Regions from separate parts of the Oikeobacillus pervagus genome, predicted to be linked through region 2. Evidence: riboswitches for the same ligand, from Rfam matches in the RefSeq annotation. Region 2 holds a riboswitch; each other region holds the start of a gene.

What was found. Region 2 has a riboswitch for cobalamin ahead of J2S13_RS12365 (acyl-CoA thioesterase). Riboswitches for the same ligand answer to the same signal wherever they lie in the genome.
Region 1: it holds a riboswitch for cobalamin, as region 2 does, so the genes downstream of both, J2S13_RS08985 (GNAT family N-acetyltransferase) here and J2S13_RS12365 (acyl-CoA thioesterase) in region 2, are expected to answer to the same signal.
Region 3: it holds a riboswitch for cobalamin, as region 2 does, so the genes downstream of both, J2S13_RS03070 (energy-coupling factor ABC transporter permease) here and J2S13_RS12365 (acyl-CoA thioesterase) in region 2, are expected to answer to the same signal.

The regions. Positions count from the first base shown of each region.
Region 1 covers NZ_JAUSUC010000019.1:47,529-55,078, reverse strand. The annotation lists gene J2S13_RS09015 (DUF554 domain-containing protein) at 1-1, shown strand, start outside; gene yyaC (spore protease YyaC) at 191-805, opposite strand; gene J2S13_RS09005 (mechanosensitive ion channel family protein) at 996-1,895, shown strand; gene J2S13_RS09000 (DUF951 domain-containing protein) at 1,911-2,111, shown strand; gene ychF (redox-regulated ATPase YchF) at 2,399-3,499, shown strand; gene J2S13_RS08990 (hypothetical protein) at 3,591-3,779, opposite strand; gene J2S13_RS08985 (GNAT family N-acetyltransferase) at 3,794-4,363, opposite strand; cobalamin riboswitch at 4,532-4,719, opposite strand; gene J2S13_RS08980 (TIGR04104 family putative zinc finger protein) at 5,226-5,525, shown strand; gene J2S13_RS08975 (phosphatase PAP2 family protein) at 5,627-6,148, shown strand; gene rpsF (30S ribosomal protein S6) at 6,294-6,581, shown strand; gene ssb (single-stranded DNA-binding protein) at 6,706-7,212, shown strand; gene rpsR (30S ribosomal protein S18) at 7,252-7,491, shown strand.
Region 2 covers NZ_JAUSUC010000035.1:6,819-14,368, forward strand. The annotation lists gene J2S13_RS12345 (ABC transporter permease) at 1-710, opposite strand, end outside; gene J2S13_RS12350 (ABC transporter ATP-binding protein) at 714-1,328, opposite strand; gene J2S13_RS12355 (ribonucleotide-diphosphate reductase subunit beta) at 1,448-2,485, opposite strand; gene J2S13_RS12360 (ribonucleoside-diphosphate reductase subunit alpha) at 2,502-4,754, opposite strand; gene J2S13_RS12365 (acyl-CoA thioesterase) at 4,774-5,247, opposite strand; cobalamin riboswitch at 5,439-5,621, opposite strand; gene J2S13_RS12370 (DMT family transporter) at 5,975-6,913, opposite strand; gene pdxR (MocR-like pyridoxine biosynthesis transcription factor PdxR) at 7,026-7,550, shown strand, end outside.
Region 3 covers NZ_JAUSUC010000005.1:22,400-29,949, forward strand. The annotation lists gene cobK (precorrin-6A reductase) at 18-785, opposite strand; gene J2S13_RS03055 (sirohydrochlorin chelatase) at 782-1,669, opposite strand; gene cobJ (precorrin-3B C(17)-methyltransferase) at 1,760-3,343, opposite strand; gene J2S13_RS03065 ((2Fe-2S) ferredoxin domain-containing protein) at 3,340-3,732, opposite strand; cobalamin riboswitch at 3,858-4,040, opposite strand; cobalamin riboswitch at 4,203-4,395, shown strand; gene J2S13_RS03070 (energy-coupling factor ABC transporter permease) at 4,569-5,324, shown strand; gene J2S13_RS03075 (energy-coupling factor ABC transporter substrate-binding protein) at 5,328-5,618, shown strand; gene cbiQ (cobalt ECF transporter T component CbiQ) at 5,615-6,391, shown strand; gene J2S13_RS03085 (energy-coupling factor ABC transporter ATP-binding protein) at 6,388-7,227, shown strand; gene J2S13_RS03090 (GntR family transcriptional regulator) at 7,335-7,550, opposite strand, start outside.

The DNA of each region.
Region 1 (7,550 bases), on a different contig from region 2:
ATAAGTTGATGATAAAGCAAAAAAATCCGAGTGCAAAAGCAATCAGATTTTATTCCGCATGATGAATGGCAAGGGCCTTCAATTAGATAGTGGTATTTGTTTCCTAGACCGTTCAACCAACACTAAGATAAGGTTTCGCATTTATCCCGCCTTAACGGGCAGTAAAACCCCCACTGAATGAAGTTTCACTTTATAGTGTCCTCTCTTCATCTGTTACAAGTGGATGTAATTCTAATCTTCGTTGATATTTACGAGAGACTTCTACTATGCTTTTTGAAATGATTTTTGCCATCTTCATGACAAGATTTAATCGTGTGTTTTGTAGAACAAAAAATTCCATAAAACCACTGACATTGACAATTCCAGTAATATGGGCCTCACCAACAGGCGGAAGTTCTTTTTGGACACCGGCTCCTGGTTTGACAGGTCCATTCGCAATTTGAATGATTCCGACGCTTTTTAATTTTCCTAAGCAGGCATCCACCCCTATAATAAAAGGATTCACATGTTCCTTATGGATGGAATCGAGCTTTTCCTGCAAATTTACTGCATGGACGGGATCATCCAAAGTGCCATAGATGTGAAAATGAGAAAGCTCGCTTTCGGCAAGAAAAGTTCCTGTGAGTGGACCTAAGGAGTCACCTGTTGACCGATCTGTTCCGATGCAAACGAAAATGATTGGGCGTCCAGCAGATGCTGGGAGAAGTGATAATATTTCATGGGAAATCTTTTTCGTTGCAATATGGTCTGTATATTCAACTCTCATTGGTTCAGGTTTTCGGTCAAAGATCCCTTTAAGCTTCATTAGATCCACTCCTTTTCAATCATAGTAATAGTATACGGATATGAAGAAATTTCTATACATAAAAATGGAATAATTGTTTTAGTAATATGGAAATAAATTGAATTGAAAAAGTTTAGTACTACAAAAGTCAAATGAAAATTGATAAAATATACATGCTCTCAGTGATGAGGAAAAGGGAGAGAAAATAATCATGAACGTATATGAAAAAATGGTTGATAAACTATGGGAAAAGTTCTCAAGTGAAGATACATGGATAGCGATAGGGGAAGGATCATTAAGAATAATAATTACCTTACTGTTAGCTGGAATTGTTGTAAGGATTGGAAGGATTATCCTTCGTAACTTTTTCAGACTCCGGTCTAAATCTCCTTTAACCGTGTCTGAAAGAAGGGAAAATACATTACTGAAATTGCTAGAGAATATTATCTCCTATGTAGTTTATTTTATGGCGATTATCAATATTTTAGAAATACTAACTTTTAACATTAAAGGGTTGCTTGCTGGTGCAGGAGTTGTTGGATTAGCTATTGGTTTTGGAGCTCAAAACTTAGTGCGCGATGTGATTACAGGATTTTTTATTATTTTTGAAGATCAATTCTCGGTTGGGGACTATGTAAGAATTGGGCAATTTGAAGGGACCGTTGAGGAAATTGGGTTGAGAACGACGAAAATTAAAGGAATCAATGGTGAGTTAAATGTATTGCCTAATGGAGGTATTACTGAGGTAACGAACTTTTCTATTCATAATAGCATTGCGATCATCGATGTGAGTATTGCTTATGAATCGGATATTCAAAAAGCTGAAAAAGTAATAGAAGAATTATTGCAAGTTTTGCCGGGCAAATATGAAGAAATCGTTGCCCCTCCACAACTTTTAGGAATACAGAATCTTGCTGCATCTGATATTGTATTAAGAATTACAGCCGAAACTCTACCGACAAACCATTGGTATATTGCCCGAATGATTCGTAAAGAAATCAAATTATGTCTAGACCAGAATGGAATCGAAATCCCATACCCACGACTTGTTACGTACTCAAGGAAAGAACAACAGGAAAAACCTGTGGAAGTAAAACACGGAGGCGAATAAGGGAGGAGAAAGGAAATGGAGCAAAAAAACTTTCAATTACATGATATTGTCGAGATGAAAAAACCCCATCCTTGTGGGGTGAATCGTTGGAAGGTAATCCGTATCGGAATGGATATTCGAATAAAATGTGAAGGTTGTCAGCATAGTGTGATGCTTCCCCGCAAAGATTTTGTTAAGAAAATGAAGAAAGTACTTGAAACAGCGACTGAAGAATAAAGAGATGGTCCTTAAGGTTCATTATACTTTGCCTTAAGGATCAGTCCTCTTTCTTTTTTTCGCCCTTTTCCCAAAGATATTCTTTTGGGAACGCTAGAATCCCTTGTCTTTTTTCCACCATATATCTATAATTGTGAAAGGTTTATATTCAATTTTTCTGAATAAAAGATAAGTATCTTTGCTTGAATGATGCCTTTCCTGTTTTGTGAAAGTCTAAGTCTTTCCAGAATTTTAAAGGATGGTTTGTGTGTATAGACAATTATTTATGAATAGAGGAGTGACGAAGTATGGCGTTAACAGCCGGAATTGTTGGCTTACCGAACGTAGGAAAATCAACATTATTTAATGCCATTACAAAAGCGGGGGCAGAATCTGCCAACTATCCCTTTTGTACCATTGATCCTAATGTTGGGATTGTAGAAGTACCAGACGAACGGTTAAATAAATTAACAGAGTTAGTACAACCAAAGAAAACGGTTCCGACCGCTTTTGAATTTACAGATATCGCTGGAATTGTAAAAGGGGCTAGTAAAGGGGAAGGCTTAGGGAACAAATTTTTATCTCATATTCGCCAAGTGGATGCGATCTGTCATGTCGTCCGCTGCTTTGCGGATGAAAATATCACCCATGTTTCAGGAAAGGTAGACCCTATTTCTGATATCGAAACGATTAACTTAGAATTAATACTGGCCGATTTAGAAACAGTGGATAAAAGAGTTGGCCGTGTAGAAAAAATGGCGAAACAAAAAGATAAAGATGCGATGATCGAACATGAAATCCTTGTGAAATTAAAGGAGGCATTTGAATCAGAATTGCCAGCTCGAACTGTCGAATTCACAGAAGAGCAAATGAAAGTTGTGAAAGGGTTACATCTACTTACAATTAAGCCAGTACTTTATGTGGCAAACGTTGGAGAGGACGATGTTGTCGATCCTTCAGAAAATCCTTATGTACAACAAGTTCGCGAATTTGCCGATAAGGACCATGCTGAAGTCATCGTCGTTTGTGCTAAAATTGAATCTGAAATTGCTGAATTAGATGACGAAGAAAAGGCAATGTTTTTACAAGAATTAGGAATTGAAGAATCTGGACTTGACCAATTAATTCGTGCAACATACAGCTTACTTGGGCTAGCTACATACTTTACTGCAGGTGTTCAAGAAGTACGTGCTTGGACATTCCGAAAAGGGATGAAAGCACCAGAATGTGCGGGAATTATTCATACCGATTTTGAACGTGGATTTATTCGTGCCGAGACTGTTTCCTATGAGGATTTATTAAATGCAGGTTCAATGGGAGCGGCTAGAGAAGCAGGAAAGGTCCGACTTGAGGGGAAAGAATATTTTGTTCAGGACGGGGATGTTATCCATTTCCGTTTTAATGTGTAAAAGAATAAGAAAAACGGAGTGTTGAGAAATACAACGCTCCGTTTTTCTATTCCGTTTTTACATCGTTCAAAATATAAAGGAAACCTTCGAATTATCGGCCCAATATAACCGTTTGTAATGCTTTATCTAAATAGAGTTGCTGCTCTTTTTTGTTTTCTTCAAGTTCGGAGATAGCTGCTTTTAACTCCATATATTTTTCTATGACCTTTTCCTTGGAAGAATAAATGACGAAAACAGCACCTAGACTATTAATATAATGATTGATCTTCTTTTCTTGCATGATTCTCTCTCCTTTTACTTATTATATTTTGCTAGACGGATAAATTGCGAAACTTGTTCGCTTGTTATAGCCTTTCCTATTCTTGCCATGAGAAAATTGACTTCAGAAGCCTTAATATCAGGGTCATTTGTTTTGTATTCTACAAATCGAGCAGACTCAAGCACCTTTCTTAACATATTTCTGTACAAATAAGGATCGCCATTGGTGAGTTTTAAATCCCAATGCCAGCAATATTCTAGAGAAATAATAATATAATGTTCCAACTCCTGTTGGGTGAAGATAGAATGCAATAATTTTTTGGCAATGCTTCGGTTTCGAAAAGTGGGAGCCACTTCAATGACCCCTAGTACTTTCAGAAAATCTAATTTAATCCATCTCTCCTCTTCCTCTGGTGAAAGTATGATTGTATAACCAATGATTTGCGAATCCACGATAGCTAAAGCCATAAATGCCTGTTCCGTCTCCATTACTTGTGTTAATGTTTGCTGTTGATGATGTGCTTCTCGAAATCTATTTAAATCTGGATGGAAATGGTTATATTTTAAGTGTCGGAATACTTCCTCTGGATCAGAAACAATCTTCACTTCCCCCACCCCTTCTCTTTTATGAGAAATTGAACGATAAAAAAAGAGCATTCGGACCAAGGGCCGAATGCTCAGAATAGTTTCTTTCAAACATCATCGTATAGAAAAAAGAATAGACTTCTTCTATATGAATTCTTCACAGACACCTCCCTATTACCCGTAGGAATTATTGCGCTTATTAAACAGGCAGGTCTCCTGACTTAACTTCATCGTTTCCAGCGTCTTCCCATTTCATTTTGAAACAGTGACAAATAGCAGGTCGCTCAGAATTACAGTGGCGGGAACCGTGTCGGATTTACACCGAACTTCCCTTTTAAGCTATAGTAAAATATAGCACCTGTTTAAAAAAGGAATATTCACTTGTTGTTTAGAAAACTTTAAAATATAGAACTGTGGATCACCCTTTAAAAATGTTGACCACGGCAAGCCTCAAGCGCCTGTCGTCTAGCGAATTTTTCCGTTTACTCCCTCTGATAAGTCAACATCAGCTCAAGAAGGACCTTGCTCTCGTTTCTTTTATTTCAGTCGAAACTTGAGAAATCCGTACGGCGATGATCGAGGCGCTTCCGCTTTTGTACATCTAGCTCCAGCGCCTATCGTCTAGCGAATGTCTCCGTTTTCTCCCTACGATAAGTCAACATCGGCTCGTGGACTTCCTCGCCGTGTTTCCTTTATCTCAGTCGAAATCTGCAACATTCGTACGCCGATAACCAAGGCGCTTCCGCTTTAGTTAAGTATAATTCAGTCTTCCTTTTGTGTCTATTTTTATTTTCTGAATTTTTAATTTAAATTCCTTTATGTTTCTGTTTTGTGAAACCTTTTAGTTTATTGAATCGTATTCTCTAAAAAGGGGGAAATGGTTATGCCTATTTGCCAAAATTGTCAAAGTAAATGGAAGTGGAAAGAAACTCTTTTGAAATCATTTTCTTTTTCCTATGGATGGACGTGTCCTTACTGTCAGCATATACAATACGTGTCAGCTAAATCGAGAAAAAAAGCGTCGGTTTTTACGACTTTGCCCATTCTTCTTTGGTTTCCATTGACCATCTTTCATGTCCCTATTTCAGTTATTCTAGTGATAGAGTTGATCGCCTATGTGATGGTTCTTTTGTTAGTACCAAGATTGTACCAATTACGGAATAAAGAAGAACCACTTTGGTGAAAATAATCAAGAGAATTACAGAAAATTTACAAAATCCTTCGTATAAACTAATAATGATCTTTTACACTAAAAGAAAATGAAGTTTAGAGGGGGTTTTTCAAGTGGAAAGGGCAAAATCATGGTTTATCAAACAAGATCAAGCCTATTTTTACTTTCTTAATCGCCGCTCGAAATTATGCGTGTCTTTTTTTAAACATATTACCCATCTTGGGGGAGCGATGTTTACAATTGGATTGCAACTTATATTATTAATGTCAAGTAATCAAACATTGAGAAAGGTTGCATTGCTTGCTTTAGTATCGTTAGTTGTCAGTCATGTAGTAGCTGTTTTAATTAAAAAGACTTTTCAAAGAATCCGTCCGTATTTAGCCTTGCCTAATGCAATGGTACATGGTCATTTATTCAAGGACTACTCTTTTCCATCCGGCCACACGACAGCTGTTTTTTCCATAGTTATTTCTTATCTTGTTGTCTATCCATCCCTTTTACCTTACTTACTGCCAGCTGCCCTTCTTGTAGCCGTTTCTAGAATTGTGTTAGGTGTTCACTATCCCTCAGATGTTCTTGTTGGCGCATTATTAGGAACATTTACAGCGATTACTTTTTCTACCTTTATGTTTTAAGTCTATTGAAATCTATTTTTGGGGATGACTCATTGCTTTTAAGATACCATTATGGTATAATTTCTTCCTGTGAGTAATGAAAACATTGCTCCTTGCTCTTTTTAAAAGGAAAGAGCCGTATAGTCCATAAGGAGGTGAAAGAAAGATGAAAAAGTACGAATTAATGTACATCATCCGCCCAAATGTAGATGAAGATACTAAAAAAGCAGTTGTTGAGCGTTTTGATAATGTCTTAACTTCTAACGGTGCGGAACTCATCGATTCTAAAGACTGGGGTAAACGTCGTCTTGCATACGAAATTAACGATTTCCGTGAAGGCTTCTATCAATTAGTTCATGTTCAATCTAAACCAGAAGCTGTTCAAGAATTCGATCGTTTAGCAAAGATTAGTGACGATATTATCCGCCACATTGTCGTTAAAGAAGAAGAATAATTCATTTGAAATGTTTAGTAAAATAGCTTCTACTTTTTGAAAAGTAGTCGTTCAATCATACAAACAAATTCTTCGATTAATGTTTCACGTGGAACGTTAATTAAGAAGGAAGGGGTTGATTCTGATGATGAACCGAGTTGTTTTAGTCGGTCGTTTAACAAAAGACCCTGAACTTCGTTACACACCGAATGGCATTGCTGTTGCTTCTTTTACTCTTGCTTGTAATCGTAATTATACGAATCAACAAGGTGAGAGAGAAGCGGATTTCATTAATTGTGTTGTTTGGCGCAGACCTGCGGAAAACGTTGCAAACTTTTTGAAAAAAGGCAGCCTTGCTGGTGTCGATGGCCGCATTCAAACGCGGAATTACGAAGGACAAGATGGTAGACGTGTATACGTTACAGAGGTCTTGGCTGAAAGTGTACAGTTTTTAGAACCACGTAATGCTTCGGCAGGAAATAGCCGACGCGATGACAGTGGGATGTTTGGCGGTAGCCAAAGACATCAAGACAATCCTTTTAGTCAGAATCAACAAGATCGAAACAATAATGGTTTCACACGTATAGATGAAGATCCATTTGCAAATGACGGTCAACAGATCGATATTTCAGATGATGATCTCCCATTTTGATGATAAGTTTTAAATAACAAGTAAAGGAGGGAATTGAACATGGCAGGTGGACGCAGAGGTGGACGTAAACGTCGGAAAGTGTGTTATTTCACATCTAACCACATCACTCATATTGATTATAAAGATGTAGACTTACTTAAAAAGTTTATTTCTGAACGCGGAAAAATTCTTCCACGTCGTGTAACAGGAACAAGCGCTAAATACCAACGTCGTTTGACTTTAGCAATCAAACGCGCTCGTACAATGGCTCTTCTTCCATATGTTGCAGAAGAAAAATAATATAAAAAAGACAGTGGGGATCTTTGCCTTGCTGTCTTTCTTTCGTTTTCCTAGAAAAT
Region 2 (7,550 bases):
GAAACGCTTCCTGCTATTCCTAACAAGATCGCTATTTGATATTCGATCGCTAAAACAGGGCTGATTCCTGAGAGGATTTGTCCCGTCATCATTCCTGGTAAAAAAACAATCCCCATGCCTAGCATATTGTTGATGGTCGGTAATATAGCTGAATCAAAAGCATGATCCACATAACGTTTTACCGCCTGCTTTGGGGTTGCTCCTAACATCAATGCCCCTTCTATTTGATCCCGTTGATGGTGAAGGTCGTTCCATAACGTTTTGACTGCTAATGTCACCGCTGTCATAGAGTTTCCAATAATCATCCCCGCAATGGGAATAAAATACCTTGGATCATACCAAGGAGAAAAATGAATGACAATAAAATTGAAGTACAAGATACTGGCAAGTGTTCCGCTAGCCATCGCATAGGCAATCATTTTCTTTAATTCATTTGAAAACGGTTCCCCCATTTGCTTATAAATCGTCCTTATAGCAAAAACCTCCATTAAGATGACGATCACAATGGTCAATAAAGGATGAGGATATTTAAGAATAATCGTTAATATATACCCCGCCATTACAAGCTGAACCGTCATTCTTAATGTTGCAATGTATATAAGCTTTTCCCTAGCAATACCTCTCCATTTTACAATGATAATAAGAAAGACAATAAAAACATAGGCAGCAATTAATCTCCATAATTCAATATCAATCATTCCGTTTCCCATCTTCTACCTCTTTCCGATATGAATGATATGCTCTCCAAAGGTCTCCCATGCAGTCTTCGAATGTGTCACCATTATGACTGTCCCACTCCTCTTTTTGACCTCTTGAATGATATTGGATAACACTTTGATCTCCGTTTCCTCATCCAATGCTGAAGTCGGCTCATCCAGCAGATATACTTTAGGATTGATTAATAATGCTCTCGCTAGCGCTACCCTTTGTTTTTCCCCACCTGATAAATCTTTCACATTTTCATCAAGGGATTTATGTAGATGGACTACTTGTAGAGAATGCTTCAACTCTTCTTCTGTCGCCTCCACTTGATCAGAAAACCATTTGCCTTTTTGTAAATTTTCTTCTATACTACCGGAAAAAATAAGTGGAGTTTGTGCTACCATGATGACTTCTCTCCGATGCTCAACCGCATCCCTTTCATCTAAATGTTGATTTTGGAATAGGATTTCACCCTTATCCGGAATCAACATTTTATTTAATAATTTTAATAAAGTAGATTTCCCCGAACCACTTTCCCCAACAACACACGTCACTCGATTACTAGGTATTTTCATCTCATCAATCTGAAGGATTTCCTTGTATCTTACCTTTTTCAAATGAAACAATCATAACACCCCACAATCCACTCTCATCCATTTCACTATATCAGATTTTTGAGGAGCTCTATATTAAATTTATGTATAGAAATAACCTATGAGAGTAACCCCCACAGGCTTTTCAATACTTATAGGTCATCAAAACCGTTTATGTCTGATGTCTTTGTATATTGGCGCGATTTTTGCTCAAAGAAATCTGTCTTTCCTAAATCCACCTCTTGATACGCAATGATCCAACGTAACGGGTTCGTCCGATAACCTTCAAACGGAGCTTGGAATCCCAATTGTTCTGCTCTTTTGTTCGCCATGAATTTTACATAAGCATCCAACTCTTGCATAACAATCCCTGCGATTTCATTCCCGATAATCTCCTGACCCCATTCAATTTCTAACTGTGCAGCAGTACGGAAAGTCTCTTGGCCAAATACTTTCAGCTCGTCCGTCCAATATTCAGGGTGTTCCTTCAATGTTTCTTTAAAAATTTTTTCAAATAACCCAACATGAATTTGTTCATCTCGATTAATATAATTAATCATAGTACTTGTCGCAATCATTTTTTGATTCCGAGCTAAATTGTAGAAAAAGGCAAATCCAGAATAGAAAAACAACCCTTCTAAAATTACATCATAAATGATCGCCTTCAAAAAGTTTTCAATTGTCGGCTTATTCGCAAAATCGATATAACCATTCGTAACAAAATCATTTCTCTTTCTCAAAATAGGTTCATTTCTCCAGTAATCAAATACCTCATCTTGTATTTTCTTGGGTACAATACTGGATAAAACATAGCTGTATGAATGATTATGAATTACTTCCTGTTGAGCGAGAATAATCATGAGAGCGTTTAGGCTTGAATCTGTTATATAATCGGCCACTTTTCCTGCAAAATCAGTTTGAATACTATCTAATAAGGCAAGTAATCCGATTACCTTTAAAAATGTATCTTGCTCCTTTTCTGTCAACATTGGAAATTGTTTAATATCCTGTGACATATTGATTTCGAACGGGGTCCAAAAATTAGACAGCATTCTTTTATACTTTGGATAGGCCCAAGAAAACCGAACATCATCCCAGTTTAAAACATTGGAAGATTGTCCATTTATAATTCCAGTAGAACAATTGGGCGCAGTTGGGTCCATTAGTAAACGTTTTTCAATTATAGTCATTTCCTTCTCCCTCTCTTTAGCTTTCACAACTTTCACATTCTTCTATAAAACTGCTTGATGTTGATCGGACATAATACGTTGTTTTCAACCCAGATTTCCAGGCATCCATATGTAAAATTAGTAATGCACTCGCTTTAATATCATGGGTTACGTAAAAATTAAAGGAAATCGCTTGGTCTATATGCCGTTGACGTTTTGCGTTTTGTTGAATAGACCAATGTTGGTCAATTTCATAAGCATTTTTATAATACCAAGTCGTTTTTGCTGATAAATCGGGTGCAGTGACGGGAATTTTGTAATTTTTCTTTTCCTCTGAATATTCTTTTCTAAAAATAGGATCGATACTTGCGGTAGAACCGGCTATAATCGATGTTGTTGAGTTTGGGGCGATCGCCATTAAGTAACCATTTCGTATCCCATGCTCTTGGACTTCATTCTTCAATTCCTGCCATTTTGGAGAAATATACCCTTTACGGTTGAAATATCTCCCATTCTGCCATTCTGAACCTTCAAAGTGAGGGTATTTTCCTTTTTCTTTCGCTAATTTTACACTTGCACGTATCGTATAATAAGCAATCTCTTCATAAAGTCGATCACAATATTCAACAGCTTCTTCACTTTCCCATTTAATCCCTTGAAGAGCCAATAAATGATGCCATCCAAATGTCCCCAATCCAATTGATCGGTATTTTTGATTCGTTATTTGTGCTTGCAAGACCGGAATTGTATTAATATCAATTACATTATCAAGCATGCGCACTTGAATGGAGATCAGCCGTTCCAAAACATTGTCTCTCACACTTCTCGCCAATGAGATCGAGGAAAGATTACAGACGACAAAGTCCCCAGGTATTTTATAGGTTACAATCTTTCCATCTACAACTTTTTCTTCTTCCATGACGGTTGGACTCATATTTTGGGTAATTTCTGTACATAAGTTACTGCAGTATATGATTCCTTTATGTTTATTTGGGTTTTCACGATTCACTGTGTCTCGATAAAACATATAAGGTGTCCCTGTTTCCAATTGGGAAATCATGATAGATTTAAAAATTTCAATGGCTGGAACTCGTTTTTTTGATAATAGGGGATGATGAACACACTTCCAATATCTTTGTGTAAACTCACCATTTTCCTCCTCATCATAAAAATCTTCTAATGAATATCCTAATACCCTTCTAACTTCATGAGGATCGAATAAATACCAATCTTCCCGCTGTTCAACATGCTTCATGAAAAGGTCAGGAATACATACACCTGTGAATAAATCATGTGTACGCTGCCGCTCATCCCCATTGTTAAGTCTCGTATCTAAAAAGGCGAAAATATCCTTATGCCAAACATCTAAATAAACAGCAATTGCCCCTTGTCTTTGCCCCAATTGATCAACGGAAACAGCTGTGTTATTCAATTGTTTCATCCAAGGAATAACCCCTGAACTCACTCCTTTAAACCCTTTAATATCACTGCCTCTACTGCGGATTTTCCCCAAATAGACACCGATTCCTCCACCATTTTTACTTAATGTCGAAATATCCGTATTCGAATCGTAAATACTACGTAAATCATCTTCCACCGTATCGATAAAGCAACTAGATAATTGCCCATAACCTTTTCCGGCATTTGCTAAAGTAGGGGTGGCCACGGTCATATATAAATTGGATAAGGCCCAATAAGCCTCCTCAACTAAAGTTAATCTCTGTTCTTTTGGTTCATTTTTCATTAAAGTCATTGCTATCACCATAAAACGCTCTTGTGGCAATTCGTATAATTGACCATCATGCGTTTTGGCCAAATAACGATCGGCTAACGTTACAATCCCGATATAAGAAAATAGCTGATCTTTATCTGGATTTAGAACTGATTGTAAATAGGATATTTCCTGTAATGAATACTTTTCTAATAAACTTTCACTATAAATCCCCAACTTTGTTAGTGTAGAAATCAATTGATAAAAAGAACCATATTTTTCTTCTTCATCATAACCTCTAGCCCTTGCTACCTGTCGATAGAGCCTACGAATAAAAACAGACGAAGCAATATAGGTCCAATCAGGTTCATTCATACTAATTCTTTCAACAGCTGATAAAATTAAAATATTATAGACATCATCCTCTAATGAAATTTCCCTTGATCTTAAAGAGATTAATACCTTTTCTCTAAAATCCTCCAGGGGAATATGTGGGAATTTAGCAGCCATCTCAGCTATTAAATACTCTACTTTTTCTATCATTTCTTCAATTGATGTATGTTTAGTCATATCGGTCATTTTATTTTCCTCCTACCATTCAATCTGCGGTATGATTCTTATCTCGTTCCTTTTTCCTCTCTTGTGCTGCATGAAATAATTCCTTTTCTTTATCTGTCTCAGGAATGACTTTTGGTACCGGAGATGGAACACCGTTTTCATCAACGGCTACCATTGTGAGCATCGAAGTCGTCGTTAGTAACCTTTCCCCAGTTGTTAAATGCTCACTCTCGACTTTTACAAATACCTCCATTGACGTTCGACCAGTCGAAACAACTACTGCTTCCAATATCAAAATATCCCCAACCTTTGCAGAAGACACAAAGTCAACTTGATCGATAGAAGCTGTTACAACCACTTTTTTAGAATGTTTCATCGCACATATCGCTGCTATTTCATCAATATAGGAAAGGACCGTCCCGCCAAAAATTGTTCCCATATGATTTGTATGCGGCGGTAAAACGAGCTTTGATTGATACGTTCTAGATATATTCGACGAAATTTCAGTTTTCATTCTCATCCCCACTTCCATTTTTCCACTACTCATATTGGGATTCGAGAAAGGGAACGATCGTCCAATCTATTTGTTTTATATATATAAAAAAACCCATTCCAAGAATGGGTTTTTTAACGTTGATAAATAAATAGACATTGAACTTGTCTACAAGACTACCATCGTTATTTCTCCCCAACTCCCGAAGAAGAACATACGCTATAAATACGGCAGGTCTCCTGACTTGTGCTTCCTCCTACTCTAAGACCTTCCCATCAAAGAATGACAGTGGTTGTTCTTATTTCGTTTGCACTTACAGTTGCGGGGACAGCTCTGGATTTTCACCAGATTCCCTTTTCAGTCTAAAAATAGACACCGTATTTATCGGTTATTCACTATATATAGTAGTGTTATTTTCTATAAACACAAAATATTGCATCATCAAATGTTAACTATAAAGGAATCTCTCTCTTTTTACAAGGATTTTATAAAAATTGCGGAGAATGAAGCTCATATCGTCCATTCATTTTTCAGTTTCTACGCTAGTTTGCCATTGCATATTTCCCCCGGGAATTTGATCATTTCCCATAGACTTTTGCACTACTCCTTGCTAGATTTGCGCTTGTACTCTGATTTTTTGATTATTTCCAAGCATATATGCTCATTTCCCGTATCTTTTTGCACTTCTTTTAGGAATCTCCAACACTATGTGCTTCCCTAATCTACTAGATGACGTTTTTCCCTATTATCAACCTTCTGATGACTGTTCCATAGCGATTCTGCGTTTTAGTTTTTTATCAGGAGTCGTCAGGAAGATGACGGCTATGATAATAAACAGTCCTCCTAATAGCTGGTATGCTCCGAACACTTCCTTTAACCAAATCACGGAGACGATGGCCGCTACGAATGGTTCGATACTGGATAGAATGCCTGTTTCGGTTGCGGTCAAATACTTTAGACTTCCTATATATAGAACAAATGATAGGGTTCCACTTGCGATAATGACTAGTAACATGGCAAAGGTCGACATGGTTAACGTATCAGTAAAATATTGTGGTGTGAGGGAATGATTAAATATAAGTAAAACGATGCCTCCTAGTAGCATTCCCCAACCTACGATTATAAGTGTTCCCCATTTTTTAATTAGTGGTGCTGGCTGGATCGTATAAAAGGCAAAACCAACAGCCGTTAATATTCCAAACAGGATGGCCTGTTTCGATAAAACGATGCTTTCTATCGAACCATTTGTAATAAGAAAATACGTACCTGCTATAGCGGCCACGACGGCTAAAAATTGTCTCCTAGAAGGAAAACTTCTCCCCTGTACTGAAACATAAATCGTAATGAGAACAGGTCCAAGAAACTGGAATAATGTCGCCGTTACCGCATTGCTATATTGTAGTGCTTCTATAAAAGTATACTGAGCACCCAACATACCGATAATGGAGAAGAGCACCAGTTGGATGGAATGGGATTTATGCTTCCAAATAGCCAATATATTTTGTTTTTTTACAAATGCCAAATACCCCAACATCGTGATTCCCGCCAGTAACAGCCGAATAACTAAAAAATCGCTAGATGACATGTTCGTCTGTTGAAAAAACCACTGAATCATAGGACCAGATAATCCCCAAAATGTAGCACCTGTTATAATCATTACAAGACCAAGTTGACGTGATGTTTTCATGCTATGCCCCTCCCTGCACTCATTATTTAGCAATCAATGACATAGGTATTATAGGGAATTTCTGATACTATATGAAGGATCAGTTTTATATAAACAAAAGGGGTCAGATAACATGTTTCAATTCACTCCAAAGCTTGATGCTAATTTAAAAAAACCACTATATGTACAGTTGTATGAGGAGATCAAACATGAAATCAAAACGGGGAATTTATCTCACCATACGAAGCTTCCTTCTAAAAGGAAATTAGCTCATCATTTACAAATTAGCCAAAACACGATTGAAGCAGCATACGATCAGCTTGTCGCGGAAGGATATATCAAAGCCATTCCTCGCAAGGGCTTCTATGTATGTGAAATGGAACAACCGATTTTTAACCCCAAAAAGTCGTTTGAGCCAATTGAAGAAAAAAGAGAGGATAAAAAGTTTACGTTTGATTTCACCCATTCGGGAGTGGATCCGCGTTCTTTCCCATATACCACTTATCGTAAATTAGCCAGTGACATATGGCGTTCCGAACGCGAGTCATTGCTTTTACTTGGGCATCCACAAGGGGAATATGATCTTCGAGAGGCCATTGCTTTGTATATTTATGAGTCCCGTGGTGTTCGATGTTCCCCTAGTCAAATTGTGCTTGGG
Region 3 (7,550 bases), on a different contig from region 2:
GTGGAAAACTTATATTCTTATTTACTTAATACTAGTGGGAGCTGTTCTAGCACCTCTTTAAAAGTAGTGCATTTATTTTCATACTCGATTTTAGGGCGAGTGATCAAAATCGTTTCAATATCTAATTCTCTAGCAGCTGCTACCTTTTCATTGACAGATCCTTCTTTTCCACTGTCTTTCGTAATGAGTAAAGTCACCCCATATTGTCGATAAAGGGCTTGGTCAAATTCTTTTGTAAATGGCCCCTGAATCGCCACGATATTTTTTTGCGGAATTCCTAATTGTTCGCATTTTTCCATATTGTCCTTTCTTGGTAACATGCGGGCAATCATGCGAGTGTTTGGACAAGAAAGTAATATTTCACTAAAAATTTGCAATGTTTTACTGCCCGTCGCTAAAAAGATGACTCCTTGTTTTTTTGCCGCTATTTCCGCCGCTTCTTCATAACTAGAAGCCTTAATGATTTTTTCATATTCTTGTTCAATCACGGGTCTTTCATAGCGAATGTACGGAATATTAGCATTTTTCGCCGCAAGAATCGCATTTTTTGATGCCTCTTCTGCAAATGGATGACTTGCATCCACTATGGCTTCGATCTTTTCACTTTCAATAAGGTCGGTCATTTCATCACTGTTCAAACGACCGACCATTGTGTCAATACCCACTTTTTCAAGTTCCACTCGAGCATTGTCTGTTACAACGGTTGCTAAAAGTTTCAAGCCTGATTCTTTTATTTGGACGGCTAAGCTTCGTGCATCACTTGTCCCTGCCAAAAATAAAATCACTTATTCGTCACCTCCTCATGATGATGATCATGATGGTGATCATCATCATGGTCATGGTCGTGATGATGGTGATGATCAATGTGGTCAACTAAACCTAGTCGATATTGACAAGTATCACAATTCATAACCACCTGACCTTGTAGCGCTTCATTCATCCGATCTAATAAAATTTGTTGTAATTTTTCATGGAAACCAAAATATCCTGCCAGTTGGAACTGGATATGAGGATAAGTAGATTGATAGTCTTCTACCATTTTTTCCAGTCTTTTAATCAAAATGCCCGTAAACAAGAAATAGGGTAAGATGGTAATTTTCTTTGCACCTAGTTTGATACACCGTTCAACAGTTTCATCGATCAGTGGAGTCGTAACCCCCATAAAAGCAGGTTCAACTAACGGATAATTCAATCTTTCCCATAACAGTCTGGAGATTTTATATAAGTCACTATTGGCATCTGGATCACTACCACCTCGACCTAATAGTATAACGGCTGCCTCCTCTTGTACTGCTTCAACAGGTTCGCCAATTTCTTGTAGGCGGGATTTGCAAATGTCTATTGTTAATTCATGTACCCCGATTGGCCTTCCGTAAGTAAAAGAAACATGAGGATATTTTTTTTTCGCTTCATCCAATTCGAATGGGATGTGAATCTTTGAATGACCCGCAGGCAATAACATAATCGGAATGACGGCTACAGATGTCGCTCCTTTAGAAACACATGCTTTTAGTCCGTCTGAAACGGTTGGCTTCTCAAATTCTAAAAAGCAAGTCTCTACTAAAATATTTTCGTCAATTTGTGGTTGGAGCTTGCGAATAAATATTCTAATTTGCTCGTTACCTTCATGATCCCGGCTTCCGTGCCCAACAAATAAAACAGCTTTCATGAAAATTCCTCCTAAACGTTTATCCCGTTCTTGCGGTCTACAACCGTAAAATTCGGTTCCCAAATTTCTAACAACACCATTTTGAAAACTTTATTCGCCACAACCAAGTGGTTCTAAATCCAACACAGGAGTAATATCTTTATACTGAAAACCATGGACATTTTTTACCCGTTTGAAGAATTTAAAAAAGCTCTCATTCGGATGACCTTTTTCTTTATATTCTTTAATGATCCCGGTAACGATTGAGAGGGCTTCGTTTGGCTCCACCCCTTCGGCAATCAATTGACCACTATGTGCGGTTCTGCCGACGGTTTTTGCACCGATAAATAGATCAAATTTTCCTTTTCGAAACACGAGCCCAATATCTTCTTGAACTGCTTGGTAACAAGCCATTCCACAGCCGTTAATGCCGATCTTTGTTTCCTTTGGCATGTCCATTCCAGAAAAACGTTCATATAGTTCTTCTGCTAATGGAATTCCGTCCTTTTTCTCCCCATCGCAAAAATCACAAGCCTTAATCGTAAGGACATCCCCAATTGGATTTACGAGCAATCCGGTTTCTTTTAGTTTGGAGACAATCAATTCAGGTTGATCTGTCGGTACCCTTACTATGATGTAATGATGTGGGGTATATTCCATCGAGCCTTTATCTCCAATGATTTTTGCTAATGTTAACATTTGCTGTGCAGTAAATTGCTTATTCGCAACCCCTGGGCTCACTGCCAGTTCAAAAATTTGTTCAATTTTTTGAAAAGGAATCATTGATTCTTCAGGAGTATCTTTCATTCCTACTATTTTGGCAGCTTCTTCGGCAAATTTTAGAGAGGACGATTCCTCTTCTTTTCCTCCATGAAGCGCCCAAGGTTCATTTTCCCTTTTCAAACGTTCATGTGGTCTAAGTTTTTGTTTCGTAGAGTTTAGCGTGTATTTACGCTGGTATCCCCTTGGTGTGATGATTTTCCCGTCATATAAAAAGGTTGTAGAATTACCGATGACGACGGTTGTTAACATCCCGATTTCATAAGTTAACATCTCTTCTAATGTCGTGATCATAATATGTTCACGGTCCCTGTATGCGCTTTTTACTAATCCTACGGGTGTCTTAGGATCCCGATATTTTAATAGAATCCGTTGTGCTTCCACGATTTGTCTTGTTCTTTTTCCACTTTTCGGATTATATAAAGCGATGACGAAATCGGCTGCTGCTGCAGCTTCAATTCGTTTTTCTATGATACTCCATGGTGTTAAATGATCACTTAAGCTGATTGTACAAGAATCATGCATAACAGGTGCGCCTAAAAGAGAAGCACAGGAGTTAATCGCTGAAATTCCTGGAATCACCTCTACTTTTACACCTTCTGCTTCTTTCCACCCTTTTTCAATTAATACCTCATATACGAGACCAGCCATCCCATAGACACCCGCATCCCCACTAGATATGACCGCCACTTTCTTTCCTTCTTCGGCTAGTTTGACGGCAGCTTGAGCACGGCTGACTTCCTCCGACATTCCTGTACTAATAATTTCTTGGTCTGTAATTAAATCTGTGACGAGCTCTACGTATGTTTTATAACCAATAATGCAATCACTTTCTGCAATAGCTTCTTTTGCACGCTCTGTAAAATGTTTAACACTTCCTGGACCAAATCCTACGATTAATAATTTCCCGGTCACAAAACTTCCTCCTTTTTCGCTTCTTGCTTTTCTTTCTCAATTCCTTTGACGCGATTGTTTTTTAAACTCATTCCCGTTTGCGTCCGCTCATATATAACCTTCGATTTCAATATTTGATTGTTTTCTAGATGGGAGTGCACCAATTCTTTCGCAGAATCAACATCGATCCCTTCGTACCACACAGCATCTGGATACACAATGACAACACAGGCATCTTTACATCTACCATTACACCGAGTCCGGCTTGTATGAATATAGCGGTCTAGTTCTCTTGTTGTAATTTCCTTTCTAATGGCTTGGGTGACTTCCTCTCCTCCCTTTCTCATGCAACTAGAACCGTTACAAATCAGAACATGCTTTTGCATATCTTGTAAATTCCATGTCGTCATTCTTGCCCCTCCCATTTTCAATATAAAAATAATTCCAACAAAAAAACCCCTATCTTCTGGAAGATAAGGATTTGTATGCAAATGAACAATAGCTTTATGCCACACACCTATTCCTCCCACCGAAGAATAAAACGCGACTTAAAGCAGGTCTCCTGGCTTATGCTTCTTCCTCCCTTGTCCCTTCCTAGTCGTTACCTAGTGGTTTTGACAAGCTTGTCCACACTTACAGTAGCGGGGGCTGCATCGGATTTTAACCGATTTCCCTATTATCCAATATCCTAATTGGCACTTTAAATCATCTTATGTAATTGTCGTTTGATATTTTTTATATCACAATATTTATAACTATGTATTCAAAGTTAACAAATTATTCAATAATTGACAAGAAGTTTTTTTAATCTCTCTTTTCTGACATTTTCAAAAAAATTGTAGACAAACTGTCACAAATTCCCTATACTTTAAATTAATTTCATATTTTTTCGAAAATAGGTGCAAATAGGGAACCCCCCTCTATTTGCTTAAAAGGGAAGCTGGTGAAATTCCAGCACGGTTCCCGCCACTGTAATTTGGAGTGTTTTGCAATAGGCCACTTTTGTATTCAATGGGAAGGCGCAATTCACAAAGAAGATAAGTCAGGAGACCTGCCTGTTTTCCACTCTCGATGTACCTACGGGATATAGGGGAAATCGCATGACATGTATTCTTCATGCATTCTTAACCGTAAGTTATGAATGCTTTTTTATTTTCCACAATATTTCATGTGATTTACTTTTCTATATGTATATCTATTTTTCAAGAGAAAGATAGGAGAATATTTTGAGAAGAGGAGAATTTTCATGAGGAAAAGCTTTTTTTGGTTTTGTAGTATTTTAATGTTAGCGTCTTATTTTTGGGTGAATTCTTTTTCGAGCACCCATGCCATGCATATTGCTGAAGGTTTTCTCCCAATCAAATGGGTCATTATTTGGTGGATCGCTTTTCTACCCTTTTTATTCATCGGAATCCTTCAATTAAGGAAATTATTTCGAAATTCCCCTGAAATGAAAATGGTTTTAGGTCTATCCACTGCCTTCGCTTTTGTGTTATCGGCATTGAAAATCCCGTCTGTTACAGGGAGTAGTTCCCATCCAACTGGATTAGGGTTTGGGACGATCTTATTCGGACCTATGATCATGAGTGTCGTTGGATTTGTTGTCCTTTTATTTCAGTCATTGTTACTAGCTCATGGTGGCATTACTACATTAGGGGCGAATGCCTTCTCAATGGCTGTACTTGGACCTTTCGTTGCCTACGGAGTATACAAAGCATCGAAAAAGATGAATGTTCATCATAATGTATCGATCTTTTTAGCAGCTGCCTTAGCAAACCTAGCTACATATGTTGCAACATCGTTTCAATTGGCGCTTGCATTTCCAGACTCTGTAAATGGAATCATAGGTTCTTTTATGAAATTTGCTAGCATTTTTGCTATCACGCAAATTCCTTTGTCCATTGTCGAAGGTTTGCTAACTGTTATGGTATTAAACTTTCTAGCAAAATATAATCGTGAAGAACTATCCACTTTAAATGTGCAAATGAAGGAGGCGAAATAATCTATGAAGAAAAATCTCTTTCTTTTATTTGTTATTTTATTATTTATTATTGTTCCTCTTGCTTATAATACTTCATCAGAGTTTGCGGGAACGGATGGAAAAGCTGTCGATGCAATCGAATCTATTAATCCCAAATATGAACCTTGGTTTTCAAATGTTTGGGAATTACCTGGTGGAGAAGTGGAAAGTTTATTATTTGCCTTACAAGCTGCGCTAGGGGCTGGCTTTATTGGATATTTTTTCGGACTGTCCAAAGGGAAAAAGAATGGAAATAAGAAAGAAACATTAAGATGATTATCGATACAATAGCAAATCAACAAAGACTTTCAACTATACACCCAATTGAGAAATTTATCTTCGCAATTGGGTGTCTACTTACGACTGTCACCCTAAGAGATGTAGGATTATCCTTGCTCATTTTCTTTATCATGAGTATGATCATCATAATCGTTATGGACATACATATTTTGCTTTATTTGAAGCTTTTAAGTCTACCATTATTATTCATTTTAACAAGTATTATTTCAATTCTTTTCACTTTCTCCTTGGAGCCTTATTCAGGGGAAGATCTTATTTGGTCAGGCGAAATAGGACCTATTTTCATTTTTATTTTATTTACCAATTTTGAAGTAGCGATTGAACTATTTCTCATTTCTATAGGTAGTGTGACATGTATTTATTTTTTTATTTTGTCCACACCCGTCCATGAACTACTGTTTGTTTTAAGTAGACTTAGACTTCCGAAAGAATTAATTGATTTGATTTCCATCACATATCGTTTTCTTTTTATGTTAATGGAAACAGCCATTCAAATGTACTATGCACAGTCAACGCGGTTAGGACATCGTTCATTTCGAATTTCTTTACGTTCTTTTTCAATTTTAATCCCAAATCTGTTTATCCAAACATTAAAAAAGAGAACAGAAATGCAACAGGCGATTGACTCAAGAGGTGCCGATGAATTAATTCTTTCGTTTACTTATGAAGGGAAGGTGAATAAAAAACATCTTTTCTTCCTTTTCTTTTTTTTCATCATTCTTTTTAGTGGAAAGGTGTTTTTTGAATGACAGTGCCCATCCTCCAATTGGAGAATCTATCATTTTCCTATCCAGATCGTACAAATGTTTTAAAGAATATTAACCTCTCATTTTCACCAGGGAGGAAAATAGCCGTATTGGGAAATAATGGTGCAGGTAAGTCTACTTTATTTTTGCATCTAAATGGATTATTACGGCCTAAAAATGGGACGGTCTATTTTAAAGGTCAACCTTTAAAATATAAGAAAAAAGAACTGGTTCAACTAAGAAAAAGTGTCGGCCTAGTCTTTCAACAGGCTGATTCACAAATTTTTGCATCGACTGTCAGGGATGATGTGGCATTTGGTCCGAAAAATTTAGGCTTAGCAAAAGAAGAAATCGAACAATATGTGGATGAGGCATTGCGACTAACGGAAATGACCAACTATAGTCGAAGGCCCCCTCATTTATTAAGTATTGGAGAAAAGAAACGTGTAGCCATCGCGGGTGTACTTGCGATGAAGCCAGAAGTCATCGTATTGGATGAGCCCACCGCTGGACTGGACCTCTATTATTCGGACCGTTTATTACATATTCTTTCAAGTATCCATCAGAATGGAACCACTATCATTCTGTCCACCCATGATGTGGACTTTGCCTATGAATGGTCAGATGAAATCATCATCATGAATAATGGAGAAACTCTGTATTCAGGTGATGGTCATGGTGCATTTTCAGACGAAGGAATTTTAAGTAGAAGTCACCTTCATAAACCATGGATTTTGGATATCGTCAACCAATTTGAAGAGATCCCCTCTCACGCTGATTTTCCGAAAAGCCGAGATCAGTTGCTACATTGGCTCTCCCAAAAAATTGGGCGAAAATGAATAGTAGTTGCACAATTCGAACCTTTTAAGCAGAAAAACCCTCACCTATCATCACTTAAGGTGGGGGGATTCACTATCTATTAAGTGTTGGAAAAATGTCTTACCTACTAAAAACGCTTTCTTAATACATGAAAGCTAAATTTATCTGCTTTAAAATAGTTAATCGAATAAAGGATCGGCTCATCTGCTTCATCAAAATGGAGCTGTTTCAAGACAAGAAGAGCTGTTTCTAATTCACATTCAAGAATCGGCGAAATTTTTTCATGATATCCTAATGGTTCAATTTGAGTGACGGCATAGGATATTTTCCGATTGCCAATTTG